One region of the Serratia sp. CoH_134_PS_4 genome, then DNA from elsewhere that is predicted to be linked to it. Evidence: predicted binding sites of a transcription regulator. Region 1 holds the regulator's gene; each other region holds the start of a gene.

Region 1 (5,216 bases):
ATCCTGGCAGGGCGTTACGTGAACCGGGTGGGCAAACGCCTGATGATGTTGACTGCGATGGTGGCTGGCATGCTGTTTTATGCCGGCATGCTGTGGTTTACCTCTCCCGTTGGCTTGCTGGTCTTGCAGGTCTTTAACGCGATATTTATCGGTATTGGGGCCACCATCGGCATGCTCTACTTCCAGGATTTGATGCCGGAACGGGCGGGGATGGCCACCACGTTGTTCACCAACAGTATTTCAACCGGCGTGATCCTGGCCGGAATATTACAAGGGATCCTGACCGAGTACGGGCCACATTCCTCCGTTTATCTGTTAGCCATATTACTGCTTTTTATTGCTTTACCTGTCGGTTTTAAAACCCGGGAAGTGTAGGTGGTTTCTGAGTGAGTCGTTTATTTTTAAACACAAACAAGGATATATGATGGCTATATTGGTGACGGGCGGCGCCGGTTATATCGGCTCGCATACGGTGTTGGCGCTGTTGGAAAGGGGGGAGAACGTCGTTGTATTAGACAACCTGTCCAACAGTTCGTCAGAGTCTCTGTTTCGCGTAGAAAGGCTGACGGGGAAAAAAGCCATTTTCTATCAGGGTGATATTCAGCAATATCACCTATTGGATCACATCTTCCGTCAGCATGATATTCATGCTGTTATTCATCTTGCCGGTTTGAAATCTGTCAGAGAATCAACCGAGCAGCCACTGAAATATTATCAAAATAATATTTCTGGCTCATTGATCGTACTGGACAGAATGCGCCATGCGGGCATTAATCAGTTTATTTTCAGCTCTTCGGCCACCGTTTACGGACCTGCGGAATATACTCCGCTGACGGAAAATTGCCGTGTTGGGCAGACCACAAATCCTTATGGCACTTCCAAGCTGATTGTTGAGCAGATCCTGGCAGAGTTTGCCACCACTGCGCCACAGATGGCGATCACCGCATTGCGTTATTTTAATCCCGCCGGGGCGCATGAGTCTGGCTTGATTGGTGAAGATCCCGCCGGCATTCCCAATAATCTTCTGGCGTATCTGGCACAGGTGGCTATTGGCAAACTCGCGGTGTTGCCCGTGTATGGCAACGACTACCCGACCAGCGATGGAACTGGGGTACGTGATTATATCCACGTTATGGATCTGGCTGAAGGGCATTTGAAAGCGCTGGATAACCTGCAGCCAGGTTTTAACGTCTATAACCTGGGCACGGGCAAGGGTTACTCGGTACTGGAAATTATTCAGGCGTTCGAACGTGCCTGTGGATTCAAGATCGCCTACCAATTTAATCCCCGACGTGCGGGTGACATCGCCGAGTGTTGGTCCGATCCGTCGTTGGCTGCGGAAAAGCTGGGTTGGCAAGCCAAGCGCAGCCTGGAAAAAATGGTATGTGATGCCTGGTCTTGGCAGAGCAAAAATCCGCAGGGTTATGGTCCATTAATAAGGATGGCTGCCGATGGCGCTTAACAACGGGCATTTTGGCGCCCTGCAGGATGATCTGTTTCGGGCTGAATATGAGGCGCGGCTAAGCGATTTGAAGTTTGAATTCGTGAAGTGCCAACGTCAGGCTACGCCAGCGGCAAAGGCGCGTTATCAACGTGGGGTGAATCAACTACGGGAATGGCTGTCTGCGCAGGGGCATTTATTTGATGCCGCACGCTGTTCTTCACTATTTTGCGTGCCCACGCGGCCACTTGCCGCAGGGGAACAATTGCTGCACCGCATTTGGTTGGGCGGAGCCATTCCTGACGACGCGCGAGAAGTTATCTCTCAGTGGGGGGATGCACAACAAGCGGTGAGTCGTGGCGAGGCTCGTGACTGGGTCGGCATGTTATGGGTTTGGGATGCAAAGCAGCTGGCAAAGGATGCCTGTTTCATTGCCTCACCCCAAACGCATGGCGGCCAGTTGGGTGAGTACGATGCCGGTAACCATCGCCTGCAGGTGCATTCGTTGAGTGAACTGGCGCAAAGAAGAGTCGGTAATAGTTTGGGGTTTATCCATCAGCTCCATGATAAACGCTATTACGCCACACTGTCCGACTACTTCCGCTTTTTGATTTTGATTGAGATGGGGGGCGTGTATATGGATATCGACACACTTCCCCACCGAGCGGCGACACTGTTTCTGATCAAGCCTGAGGTTCCGGACTATCTTCAGTTCCTGCCCGGAGGTGAAGTTAGCCACGTCAGTTGGTTGAATTTGTTCCTCGACGAAACGGGAATGATCATCAGCCGTAAGGGAGATATGGCGCTGTGCAGGATGTTAGCTGGGCTCGATCAAATTTATGCGGGGGAAAGCAGTGAGGTACCGGAAAGAAATCCGATTTATGAACGGAAGCTGTTCGATCCTTTTTACCAATTGTGGAGTCGTCATATTGAACGTACTTTCCTCAGCCACGATCGTTTTTGCCAGATGCATGGTGTTTTGTATGACGCAACCCCACAGGCGGTAACCTGCGGTATTCGCGGTATGCGGCTGCTGGAAGATGTGATCACCAATGTGCGGCTACCGTTGTCGCAAGAAGAAGAGCAGAGCTACCAGCAATGTGTTAGCCGGTTGGAAAATCTGGATTGGCAGCTTGAGCAGCCGCTGGATTTGGCACGCTATGCGGAAATATTTACCGTTGATGAAGTACCTCGCATGGCCTATCCGGCGCAGATTCGGTCCGACATCGATCATTACCACTACTATTCGGTGCTTTCTCATGATCAGCGGCTTGATCGGGTAAACCAGCTTTTTGGGGAGTACCTGATTGCCGACAACCGGCGGCAGATAGCGGCTGGGCATTACTGGCGTTCTGCCCAGGGGGTGGGGGAGGCTGTGCCGCCTGAACCGCGGGGAACGTTGCATTTCATGGCGGGACGGCAGGTGGGTGAAGCGGATAAGACCCGCATGGCAAAGCTGATTTTTAGCACGAGCTACCTGGAATACTGTTCCGTTGGCAATCGTGCTGGGCTGGATCTGGTGTCTTTGCAGCAGGCGCAAAATATCGAACCTTACCTGGATCTGATCACCGTGGCTTACGATCGGCGCGGAGAGTTTATCGGTTTTTTCAATGCGGCGACCGTCAGTGAACTGTATGCCATAGACACGGACTACCTTTATCGCGATGAAATGAAACCTCTTGATGAGGCTTACGACAGCTTTGTGCAAAGCCACTGTGTCGCTGACGATTATTTTGTCTGTAGCTTGGCGATTGAGAGCCAATTTCGGGGGCTGGGGTATTTTAACCAAATGTTTGCCTTGATTCAGCTACAGGCGGATCAACGCCAGGCGAAAAACATCGCGCTGTGCGTCTGGCAAAGTAGTGATGCCTGCAAAATGTATTTGAACAAGGGGTTCCGTATTCGTGGTGTGTTCGACCAAGCCAAGGCAATGTTTTTTGATCGGCTGCTCTTTCTTGAATATGCATTGTAACGAGTTTACTCATCCGCGTGTCGGCGGGGGAGTTGACGTTGAAGTGGGTGTAAGTGGGAAGTGAGAAGTACCGTGGAGAAGTGCCGCTGCAATTGTTGTCATTTAGCTATGATCTTTCCCCGGGCCTGTCCGGGGATTTTTTTATCTATTTGCTTCAGGCATAAAAAAACCGCCGTTAAGGCGGTTCTCAATGCCGGTTAAGGGCATTATTTTTTGTCGTGCAGAGTGTCGTCTTCGCGGCAGTCACCCGTTTCACAGTGGCCGTACAGGTACAGGCTGTGGTTGGTGAGCTTGATGCCGTGTTGTTTGGCGATATCACGCTGACGCACTTCGATAGATTCATCGCTGAATTCGATCACTTTGCCACAATCCAGGCAAATCAGGTGGTCGTGATGATGTTGCTGGGTCAGTTCGAACACGGACTTGCCGCCTTCGAAGTTGTGACGAGTCACAATGCCTGCATCATCAAATTGGTTCAGTACGCGGTAAACCGTAGCCAGGCCAATTTCTTCGCCCATATCTATCAGTTTTTTGTACAGATCTTCCGCACTGACGTGATGGCATTCCGGATTTTGCAGTACTTCCAGGATTTTGAGTCGCGGAAGCGTGACTTTTAAGCCGGCCTTCTTCAATGCGGTGTTGTTGTCAGTCATGCGGATTCAGTCCTGTTACTATGCTAATCAAGTTGAGGCGTTCTCGCCTGTGGCATCGGTCGGCACAAAGTGTTAATTGCGTCTCATTATAGAACCGGTTGGCCTAAATAGAAACCGCCGGTTGTTAACAAAGATATAATTGCACTATTGCATGTTGCACACGCAACGTCTTGATGGATGGGATAAACCGATATCTCAGTCTACCTTGACGATGTGAGAAGTTACAAATGTGTATCTTCTATTGCAGTAATCCGTACTGCCGATGACGGCCCTGCCGGCAACACTATGCACTTTGCAGGGCTTTTGTTCAACCTTTGGCGTTACCCGACGATCTCGGCCAGGCTCAACTCTTCGACGATTTGTTTTACCCAACCTTCGACACGTTCATTGGTCAGTTCTGGCTGGCGATCTTCGTCAATGGCGAGACCGATGAAGTGGCTGTCACTCGCCAGGCCTTTCGACGCTTCGAAGTGGTAACCTTTGGTTGGCCAGTGGCCTACAATGGCGGCGCCACGTGGTTCAATGATGTCGCGGATAGTCCCCATCGCATCACAGAAATATTCTGCATAGTCTTCTTGGTCGCCACAGCCAAACAGCGCAACCAGCTTGCCGTTGAAGTCGATCTCTTCCAGCGTTGGGAAGAAGTCATCCCAGTCACACTGGGCTTCGCCGTAGTACCATGTCGGGATACCGAGCAACAGAATATCGAAACCTTCCAGGTCTTCTTTGCTGCTTTTGGCGATGTCGTGAATTTCGCAAACATCGTCGCCAAACTGTTGCTTAAGAATTTTCTGGATCATCTTGGCAATGTTTTCGGTATTGCCAGTGTCGCTGCCAAAGAAAATGCCTACATTAGCCATATCGCGTATAACCTTTAAATTCAATAAATTGCATTACACGATGTTAGCGCTGACCACGATAACACCGATTAAAATGATGCCATAGCAAGGGAAACCCTTACCGGTAATTGCGTATCATGCCAGAAATTTACCCCGGGGTTTTATCACGTTTATGCGATACCGGGTGGAATAAAACGATGTTGATCGGGCGTCATCCTTAACGCCGCGCCGCACGTGCGGCTGCAATGATCAATGTTCTGGCTGGTCGTCTGCCAGTTGCGCCAACAGCATTTGCTCAATAAGCTCGCTGC
Region 2 (5,216 bases), on a different contig from region 1:
GGCGAAGAGTCTTGCACTATGCCGGCACCGGCAAACAGTCGCACCTGGTTGCCCTGCACCGTGCCGCAACGAATCGTGACCACCCACTCACCGTTACCTTCAGCATCACACCAGCCGACAATCCCGCCAAACAGGCCGCGATCAAAGGGTTCAAGTTGTTTAATCACCTGGTGTGCCAATGCCGTCGGCGTACCGCACAGCGCAGGCGTCGGGTGCAGCAGGCAGGCCAGCGAGAGCGCATTCTCCGCACGGCTGGTTGCCTCACCGTCGATCGGTGTGGACAGGTGCCACAGCGTGGTGGTGCTCAATAATTCTGGCGTGGTTGGGATATTCAGATAGCTGCAGCGTTCTGTAAGCACCTGCCGCATCCCTTCGGTGACAAACTGGTGCTCATAGCGATCTTTTTCTGATACCAACAGCTGTTGACTGATCTCGCGATCTCGCTGTGGATCGGCATGGCGTCGAGCGGATCCTGCCAATGGGTTAGAGAAAAATTGAGCGCCGGACTTACGTAGCAGAAGTTCTGGGCTAGCGCCCAGCAATGCCCCCTGCTCCAGCGGTACGTGGAAGTGGAAACCATGCGGGTTCTGGGCGATGATACGCGCCATCAACGCCTGGCGGTCCACCGGCTCACGCGTTTCAATCTCCAGCAGACGCGACAGGACCACTTTATCCAACTGGTCGCCTTTGGTCGCCTCTACCGCATCCGCCACCATTTGCATGAAGGGTTGCTGGGCAGGCACTTCTCTTTGCCGGGTAATCTCCGGCAAAGCGTCCTGTGGGGATGTCACGCTGGCCAAAAAGGCATCGCGTTCAAACCATTGGGTGCGCTGGGGAATAAACAGCGCTGAGGGTTGATGAGTGTCAAAAGGGATCGCACCGCACAAAACCGGGTTCTTAACTCCCGCCAGTTTGGCCTCGGCAAACGCATGCTGCACCGCCTGTTGGAATTCGCCATTCAATTGGTCGCCATCCAGGGCCGGCAGCGTGATTTTGGCGAAGCAGCCTTGCGTGCTCAGGCTACGGAAAGGAGAGGTAAAGAAAAAGCCGGAAGTCGGCGACACACCTGCGACAGGCTGTTCGCTGCCCTTGCTTTGTGGCTTCTTCTGCCCGGTACCCTTTGCTGTCACACTCATCGGTTCTCCCTTTCGTATCATTAACAATAACCTGTATAATAATGATTATCATTTGTATTGAATCGCGTTAAATTACCCTCGTGAATATGCTATGTCAATAAATGTAAACAGTTCTTCCAATCATAATCATGATATAAAACCAGCAGCTTTAATTATATAAATGATAAGTATTACTATTTAACGTCTGAGGAATGCTTTATGAAGAAGAATCTGCTCATCAGCCTGGCGCTATTTGGCATGATGGCTATCGGTGCAGCCCATGCCGCAGACGCTGGCTGGCCGCGTAAAATTGAAACGTCACACGGCGTGGTGACGCTCGCACAGCCCCCTGCCCGTATCGTTTCCACCAGCGTTACCGTTACCGGCACCCTGTTGGCGATCGACGCGCCGGTGGTCGCCAGTGGTGCCACTACGCCCGGCAGCCGTCTGGCTGATTCACAGGGCTTCTTCCACCAGTGGAGCGCTATTGCGGCGCAACGCGGCGTTAAACGCCTGTACATTGGTGAACCCAACGCCGAGGCCATCGCCGGTGAAGCCCCGGACCTGATCATTATTTCAGCAACCGGTGCCGATTCCGCCCTGCGCTTGTACGATCAACTCTCCGCCATTGCCCCGGTGTTGGTCGTCAATTACGACGACAAAAGCTGGCAGGCGTTGGCGACTCAATTGGGTCAGGCCACTGGGCACGAAGCCCAGGCACAAAAAGTCGTCAGTGATTTCGATGCCCGCGAGAAATCGCTGAAACAGCGTATGACCCTGCCGGAACAACCCGTCTCCGCCTTGGTATTCAGCGCCGACGGTAAGTCTGCCAATCTATGGACCGCTGAATCTTCCCAGGGCCAAATGCTCAAGCAGCTTGGTTTTACGCTGGCCGTCCCACCCGCCAAGCTGAACAACAGCCGCAGCATGGGAATGCGCAAAGACATTATTCAACTTAGTGGAGAGAACCTGGCGGAAGGCCTGAACGGCCAGACGCTGATGCTATTTGCCAACAACGACAGTGACGCGCAGCGGCTGATGGCGAATCCTTTCCTGGCTCATCTGCCGGCAGTGCAACACAAGCGGGTTTATGCTCTGGGGAATGATACTTTCCGACTGGATTATTACAGCGCCAGCAATCTGCTGACGCTGTTGGAAAAACAGTTTATTTCTCAGTAGATTCTGCGGCGGGCTGGAGATCATTTTCTTGCCCGCCACTGCCAACCTGACGCAAACCACGCATCGCGAAAGCCAGCACTACGCCGAGTACCGCAACACCAAAACCAAAGCTGGTTGATGTCATCGCCGGCAGCATAAACGCCCCCATCGCCCCCAACAGCAACGCACCCAGTGCATCCCCTACCACGTTTTGCGCCGTCCACAAGCCATTAATACGCCCAAGGAACGCATCTGGCGTCAGGTTCTGGATCAACCCATACTGCAACAGTGAGTTCAACGCACTCAGGTAACCGAAAACCACCAGGAAAAACAGCGCCAGGCCATACCACGGCATGAGACCGAACAGACCAATGGCAATAAAGGCGCCAATCGCCGTCATCAGCATCATCCAACCCGGACGTGCAACCTGGGCAACTCGCCCACTGGTGAAAGCCCCTATCGCCGCACCCAGTGGGACAGCAGAGTACATAAAGCCCAATTGTGCTGCGCTGACATGCCACATGCCGGACATGGCCGGATACAGTACTCGCACTGCACTGGCCATGGTCAGCAATGCGCCGATCAGCGCCACCATACCGATCACCCGGTTGCGGAACAGGAAGCCGAAACCGCCGGCGAGCGCACGCAGCGGGTGCTCACGCGGCTGCGGTGGCGGCAACAGCTGAGGCAGACGCAGTAAAGGGATCAACGTCAGCAAGGTACCAAACGCCGCCAAACCGTAGTTCCACGTCACACCGGCATTGGCGATCACCAAACCCCCGATCGCCGGAGAAAGGATTGAGCCAAAGCGGACGGTCAACATGCTGATAGCCCCGGCCTGCACGATATTTTCACGCCCTACCAGCGCGGGCGTTGCCGCCAACAGTGCCGTAACGCCGACCGCACCAAAGAAACCGTCCCAGACCGCCAACAGATAAATCAGCGTCAATGAAGGTGCTGGCAACGCGGCGTTCAGACACAGACCGATAAAACCAATGCCGCAAGTGGAGCGCGCAAACAAAATCAGACGGCGACGTTCGTAGCGATCGGCCAGTACACCGCCCATCAGCAACCCGGCAAACATGCCGCTACCTGCCAGCGTTACGGACAACCCGACCAACAACGTCGATCCGGTCAAGGCTTGAATCTGAACCGGGATCGCAATGGCCATCAATCCCAGTGCGAGAATGGAAATAAAGCGCGCACAGAATACGGCGCGAAAAGCGCCATTGGTCTTAAGCAGGCCAAAATCAAGCAAAATAGAGGGCTTACTCATCAGCTTTCTCACCACAACTAAAGAAAAGGGGCAGCGTCTATAGCCAAAATAATTGGTGTTGCATCAAGGCGGCAAGCGCGAGCATCCCCAGGGTGCTTACTCAAGTAAGCCACCAGGCCAGCGCTCGCAGCCAACACAGATGCAGCTTCAAGAATGAAGGGTATGTGCTGCAATAGCGAAGGAACTCATGGTACCATAGATGAAAACAATCAATAATGATAATAAATATCATTTATATTCAATTAAATAATGGATTGTTATGTTACGGATTACACGCCATTGCACACAGCCCGTTCCCACCTCTGGGGGGCGTCACCTTGGGGGCACTCCCCGTTCATTTCGCCGCAGGCTGTTTGGTCTGCTGATTGCTCTTTTCGCACTGTTGGTCATCATGCTGCTCAGCCTGTCGCTTGGCGCCAAGTCTATTCCCTTTGATACGGTCATCCAGGCGCTGAATGGGCAATGCAGCGGGGCGGATTGCACCATCATTACCAATGCCAGGCTGCCACGCACGCTGGTTGGCGTGTTGGCGGGTATCGCATTGGGTCTGTCTGGGGTACTGATGCAAACCCTCACCCGCAATCCGCTGGCCGATCCCGGTATTCTTGGCGTTAACGCCGGTGCAGGCTTTGCCGTAGTGCTGGGTATCACCTTCTTTGGTGCCGCCAACATCAGCCAATATCTGTGGTTCGCCTTTGCCGGTGCGATGTTTGCCGCGCTGCTTGTCGCACTGATCGGTGCTCTGGGTGGCAGCAGTTTGAACCCGGTGCGCCTGACGCTAGCCGGGGTCGCAATGGCGGCGGTGCTTGAGGGCCTGACCTCTGGGATTTCCCTGTTAAACCCGCTGGTGTTCGATCAGCTGCGTTTTTGGCAGGCCGGTTCTCTGGATATTCAAAATATGCAGGTGGTGCGTACCGTCGCCCTGCCGATCTTATTGGGTACGCTGATTACGCTGTGGATGAGTAAGTCGCTCAATAGCCTGAGCATGGGCAATGAATTGGCTACCGCACTGGGTACCGGCATTGTTCGTACCCAATTGTTGGGCCTGCTGGCGATTACCTTACTGTGCGGCGGTGCTACAGCTGCCGTCGGTCCGATTGCCTTTGTCGGCCTGATGATGCCGCATATTGCCCGTCGGTTGGCCGGTTCAGAGCTGCACTGGATGCTGCCCTGGACGCTGGTATTGACCCCTATCCTGCTGCTGAGCGCCGACCTCCTCGGTCGTTTCCTGGTTGCCGGTGAATTACGTGTCTCCATCGTCACCGCCCTGATTGGTGCACCGCTGCTGATCGTGCTGGTGCGTCAGCGCCATATGTTCAGGAGGCAGCGCTAATGTCGATGTCTGCAGCCCGTCGGATGGCTAACCACAAAATTCGCGCCTTGTCGCGTCCGACGCTGACCGCGATGTTGCTCATGTTGGCCGCTCTGGGGCTCGCCATTTACGCCTTGGGCTCTGGCGCACTGTCGCTGAGTGCCTCGCAGGTGATCGACGCCTTGCGCGGTGAAGGCCCGGCAAACCTGGCGGTGATCGTCACCCAATGGCGCTTGCCACGCGTGATGATGGCTCTGTTGCTGGGGGCGGCGCTCGGCCTCAGCGGGGCCATTTTCCAATCGATATTGCGCAACCCGCTCGGCAGCCCTGACGTAATTGGCTTTAACACCGGCGC
Region 3 (5,216 bases), on a different contig from region 1:
AGGTCGGGCGGCGTTGGTACGTGAATGGTTACGTCTGCTTTCAGAGCAGGGCGTCGATCCGCTGGTGCTGGAGAAACAGCTGCCACAACAACGTCTCAGTTTCCGGGCTCTGATAGAGAAAACGCGCAACAGTTGGTACGCCGGCAAAGGCGAATATGATTTCTCCCATGAAGTGAAAGAGGCCATGTCCGGTTGTCTGGCCTGTAAAGCCTGTTCTACCCAGTGCCCGATCAAAATTGACGTGCCGGGCTTCCGTTCGCGCTTCCTGCAGCTATACCACACGCGCTATTTGCGGCCGGCACGCGACTATATGGTCGCAGGGGTCGAGAGCTACACGCCGCTGATGGCGAAAGCGCCGAAAGTGTTCAACTTCTTTTTCCGCCAGCCCTGGGTTCGTGAATTGAGCCGTAACACGATTGGCATGGTTGATTTGCCGATGCTTTCCAGCCCGACGCTGCGCCAGCAACTTTCAGGTCATGGTGCCATGACCATGACGCTGGAGCAGCTTGAAGCGCTGAGCGTAGAAAAGCGCGAACAGTATGTCCTGATCGTTCAGGATCCCTTTACCAGCTATTACGACGCCAAAGTGGTGGCGGATTTTGTACGGCTGGTGGAAAAGCTCGGTTACCGTCCTGTGCTGTTGCCGTTCTCACCGAACGGGAAAGCCCAACATATCAAAGGTTTTCTGACACGATTTGCCCGCACCGCGCGCAAGACAGCTGATTTTCTTAACCGAGTGGCAAAGCTTGGCATGCCGCTGGTGGGTGTCGATCCGGCGTTGGTGTTGTGCTATCGCGACGAATATAACGAGATCCTCGGTGAGGCCCGCGGGGATTTCCAGGTACAACTGGTGCACGAGTGGTTGCAGCAGCGCTTGGCTGAACGTGCAGAACAGCCTGCGACGGGCGAAGCCTGGTATTTGTTCGGTCACTGTACGGAAACCACGGCCTTGCCTGCCAGCGGCCAACATTGGGCGTCCATCTTTGCACGCTTTGGGGCCAGGCTGGAAAACGTCAGCGTCGGTTGCTGCGGCATGGCGGGAACTTACGGGCATGAAGTAAAGAACCTGGAGAATTCGCTCGGGATTTATGAGCTATCCTGGCATCAGGCATTACAACGTCTGCCGCGGCAACGTTGTCTGGCGACCGGCTATTCCTGTCGCAGCCAGGTCAAACGTATTGAGGGTAACGGTGTACGACACCCATTACAGGCACTTCTGGAGATGATTGAGTGAAACTGTGGAAACGAGAGACGACGCTGGAGCAACTAAACCAGGCCGGTGAAGGATGTATGGTCAGTCATGTGGGGATCCAATTTACCCGACTGGAGGACGATTATCTCGAAGCGACCATGCCGGTTGATCAGCGTACCCGGCAGCCATTTGGCCTGTTGCACGGTGGTGCATCGGTAGTGCTGGCAGAATCGATGGGGTCGATGGCCGGTTACCTGTGTAGCGAAGGGGAACAGAAAGTGGTGGGGTTGGAAATCAACGCCAACCATCTGCGTGCGGTATTTGAAGGCCAGGTGCGCGGCGTGTGTCGGGCGTTGCATGTGGGGCGTCGCCATCAGGTGTGGCAGATAGAAATCTTCGATTCACGCGATCGCCTGTGCTGCACTTCACGCCTGACTACGGCCGTTATCGACTAGGTTTACCCCGCAGGTAGCCTTACCTGCGGGTATTTTTGCCATTCAGCCCGTTCATAACTGAAAGGGCACCCGCTTAACGAAGTCTTTCTGGAAGGCATTGGCCTTCTCCCAAGTGCCTTCCATTGCATATTTTTGACAGATTAAGGTCAGAGTATGACGGGCAAAATGATAGCTCTGAACCCGGAACAGCTGACAACGCTGTGGGTTGTTGATCTCTACGATCAGCCGGTTATGCAGTTTGCTCAACGCGTGCAGATAGCTTTCATCATCACCGTTTTCCAGACACAGATTGGCCATATTCAGGCTGACACTGTTGTAGCGTTTCAGATGGTTGATATTGCACTCCGGCCGTTTAAGCGACGCCTCTGCCATGTAGAAATCTACCGTAGCGTCGCGCACGCTGAATTTATAGTCATCAATTTTGCCCAGCAGCCACGCATTCATCGAGATATTCATTTGCCCGTGCTCAATTAGAATTGAATGATAATCATTATCATATTTATTGGTGCGTTCGTGATCAATCATTCTGTTGAAATTTTTATCGCCAGCAGGGGATGCATTGGGGGGACAGCACCCCAACATAGTCAGTAGCGACTAAACTTTAATCAGAGATTGCCGCTTTTGTTGGGACGGACGGAAAGGCAAAAGAGGGGGAAAAGCCGTTAATTGTCGATAAACGCATTTTTGAGACAGACAAAATTCAGAAATAGGTATTTTCTATGAATGTTTAAATCGACATAAAAAGCCCGGTTCTGTAAAGCCTTCGCGCCAGCGGGTAAGGGGCATGGTATGACAGGATGTACAGTAAATTCATAAGGATAAAATGATTCCATTTCCGACCGGCAGCGCCAGACGCGCTGACTGTCCCACGCAGTTGCCGCATGCCAAAGCAAAAATCCGGGCTTTTGGCGGATAACCCCGCAAAACAAACGGTTGAAGTGATAATCGTTATCACTAACATAGTAGCAACCCAGATTGGCTGTGGTAAAACACGAGTGTGAGGTAGGCCATATGCAAACGGAAAATGTCGGCACTTTTTCTCTGGACGAAAATGTCTGGCAAGGCATTTTGCTCAGTGACAACGCCGTACAACAAATAACGAAACTAATGCAGCAGGATCCACAGGTGAAGGGGCTGCAACTCGGGGTCAAGCAGTCAGGCTGCGCCGGGTTTGCCTATGTGCTGGATCTCACCCGTGCTCCTGCTGACGACGACCTGCTGTTTGAGCGTGATGGCGCCAAACTGTATGTGCCGTTGAAAGCCATGCCGTTTATCGATGGCACCACGGTAGATTTTGTCCGTGAAGGGCTGAATCAGATATTCAAATTTAATAACCCTAAAGCTCAGCATGCCTGCGGGTGCGGCGAGAGTTTTGGCGTTTGAGCGATGCAATCAACATGACACGAAGCAATGTAGAAATGCCTAATGAAGTGCAGGCTTGGGTCAGCGAAGGTCGCTACAAAGAAGGTTTTTTTACCCAACTGGCCACCGATGAGTTAGCGAAGGGCATCAATGAAGACGTGGTGCGCGCCATCTCGGCCAAGCGTAATGAACCTGAGTGGATGCTGGAGTTCCGCCTTGAAGCCTACCGTGCCTGGCTGCAAATGGAAGAGCCACACTGGCTGAAAGCGAACTACGATCGGCTGAACTACCAGGACTACAGCTATTACTCCGCGCCCTCCTGTGGCAGTTGTGACGATGCCTGTGGATCCCAGCCGGGCGCAGAACAGCAACCGGGCGCACCGACCGATAACAACTACCTGACCAACGAGGTTGAGTTGGCGTTTAACCAACTCGGCGTCCCTGTGCGCGAAGGCAGTGAAGTCGCGGTCGATGCGATTTTTGACTCTGTCTCTGTCTCGACGACCTACCGCGAAAAGTTGGCGGAAAGCGGGGTCATTTTCTGCTCGTTCGGTGAGGCCATACACGAATACCCGGATCTGGTGCGTAAATACCTCGGTCGCGTCGTACCGTCCAACGACAATTTCTTCGCCGCACTGAACGCAGCGGTGGCTTCCGACGGGACCTTTGTCTATGTGCCGAAGGGCGTACGTTGCCCAATGGAACTGTCGACGTATTTCCGTATCAATGCCGCTAAAACCGGTCAGTTCGAACGCACCATACTGATCGCCGATGAGGGCAGTTATGTCAGCTACATCGAAGGCTGTTCGGCGCCGGTACGCGACAGTTACCAACTGCATGCCGCGGTGGTAGAAGTGATCCTGCACAAGGATGCCGAAGTGAAATATTCGACAGTGCAGAACTGGTTCTCTGGCGGTGACAGCAAGGGAGGCATCCTGAACTTTGTGACCAAGCGCGCATTGTGTGAAGGCGCAGGTTCAAAAATGTCATGGACTCAGTCGGAAACCGGCTCGGCAATCACCTGGAAATACCCTAGCGTGATCCTGCAGGGGGATAATTCTATCGGTGAGTTCTTCTCGGTAGCCCTGACCAGCGGCCATCAGCAGGCCGACACCGGCACCAAGATGATCCACATCGGCAAAAATACCCGTTCAACCATCATCGCCAAAGGTATCTCTGCCGGACATAGCGAGAATACCTACCGTGGCCTGGTGAAGATCCTGCCGGGGGCAGAAAACGCGCGTAACTTTACCCAATGCGACTCGATGTTGATTGGGCCGGACAGCGGTGCCCATACCTTCCCGTACGTTGAAGCGCGTAACAACAGTGCCCAGTTGGAACATGAAGCGACGACATCAAAAATTGGCGATGACCAACTGTTCTATTGTTTGCAGCGCGGCATTAGCGAAGACAATGCCATTTCGATGATTGTTAACGGATTCTGTAAGGACGTGTTCTCTGAGCTACCGCTGGAGTTCGCCGTCGAGGCGCAGAAGTTATTGGCCATCAGCCTGGAACACAGCGTGGGCTAAACGCCGGATTTACAGCGCGACAGCGCGATCTAAGGACACTGCATGTTAAGTATCAAGAATTTAAAAGTCAGCGCGGAAGGCAACGAAATCCTTAAGGGATTGAACCTGGAGATTAAACCGGGTGAAGTGCATGCCATCATGGGGCCGAATGGTTCAGGCAAGAGCACGCTTTCGGCAACGCTGGCGGGACGCGAAGAATATGAAGTCACCGAAGGTGAAGTGACCTTTAAAGGTAAGGATTTGCTTGAGCTGGACCCGGAAGATCGTGCGGGTGAGGGCGTATTCCTGGCCTTCCAATATCCGGTGGAGATCCCCGGCGTCAGCAACCATTTCTTCCTGCAAACTTCGGTTAACGCCGTACGCAAATACCGCCAGCAAGAACCGCTCGACCGTTTCGACTTCGCTGATTTTATCGAAGAAAAAATTGAATTGTTGAACATGCCGCCTGACTTGCTGACCCGTTCGGTCAACGTCGGTTTCTCTGGCGGTGAGAAAAAACGTAATGACATCCTCCAGATGGCGGCGCTGGAGCCGGATCTCTGTATTTTAGACGAAACCGACTCCGGTTTGGATATTGATGCGCTGAAGATTGTCGCTAACGGCGTGAACTCGCTGCGTGATGGCAAGCGTTCGTTCATTATCGTTACGCACTACCAACGTATCCTGGACTACATC

What was found. The regulator Fur, encoded in region 1, represses iron uptake genes when iron is present. The targets are predictions, from matches to a motif close to ATAATAATGAGAACNACTATCAA.
Region 2: the regulator Fur is predicted to act here: its motif matches at 1,172-1,194, upstream of AC2FCQ_RS06640 (isochorismate synthase).
Region 3: the regulator Fur is predicted to act here: its motif matches at 2,586-2,608, upstream of sufA (Fe-S cluster assembly scaffold SufA).

What each region holds. Positions count from the first base shown of each region.
Region 1 is NZ_JBXWKI010000004.1:45,548-50,763, reverse strand. It holds gene AC2FCQ_RS08570 (MFS transporter) at 1-375, shown strand, start outside; gene galE (UDP-glucose 4-epimerase GalE) at 425-1,462, shown strand; gene AC2FCQ_RS08560 (glycosyltransferase) at 1,452-3,413, shown strand; gene fur (ferric iron uptake transcriptional regulator) at 3,620-4,066, opposite strand; gene fldA (flavodoxin FldA) at 4,387-4,926, opposite strand; gene ybfE (LexA regulated protein) at 5,155-5,216, opposite strand, start outside.
Region 2 is NZ_JBXWKI010000002.1:282,272-287,487, forward strand. It holds gene AC2FCQ_RS06640 (isochorismate synthase) at 1-1,136, opposite strand, end outside; gene fepB (Fe2+-enterobactin ABC transporter substrate-binding protein) at 1,335-2,294, shown strand; gene entS (enterobactin transporter EntS) at 2,281-3,549, opposite strand; gene fepD (Fe(3+)-siderophore ABC transporter permease) at 3,809-4,882, shown strand; gene fepG (iron-enterobactin ABC transporter permease) at 4,882-5,216, shown strand, end outside.
Region 3 is NZ_JBXWKI010000001.1:871,114-876,329, reverse strand. It holds gene ydiJ (D-2-hydroxyglutarate dehydrogenase YdiJ) at 1-1,234, shown strand, start outside; gene menI (1,4-dihydroxy-2-naphthoyl-CoA hydrolase) at 1,231-1,647, shown strand; gene AC2FCQ_RS04025 (hypothetical protein) at 1,699-2,103, opposite strand; gene sufA (Fe-S cluster assembly scaffold SufA) at 2,659-3,030, shown strand; gene sufB (Fe-S cluster assembly protein SufB) at 3,045-4,541, shown strand; gene sufC (Fe-S cluster assembly ATPase SufC) at 4,584-5,216, shown strand, end outside.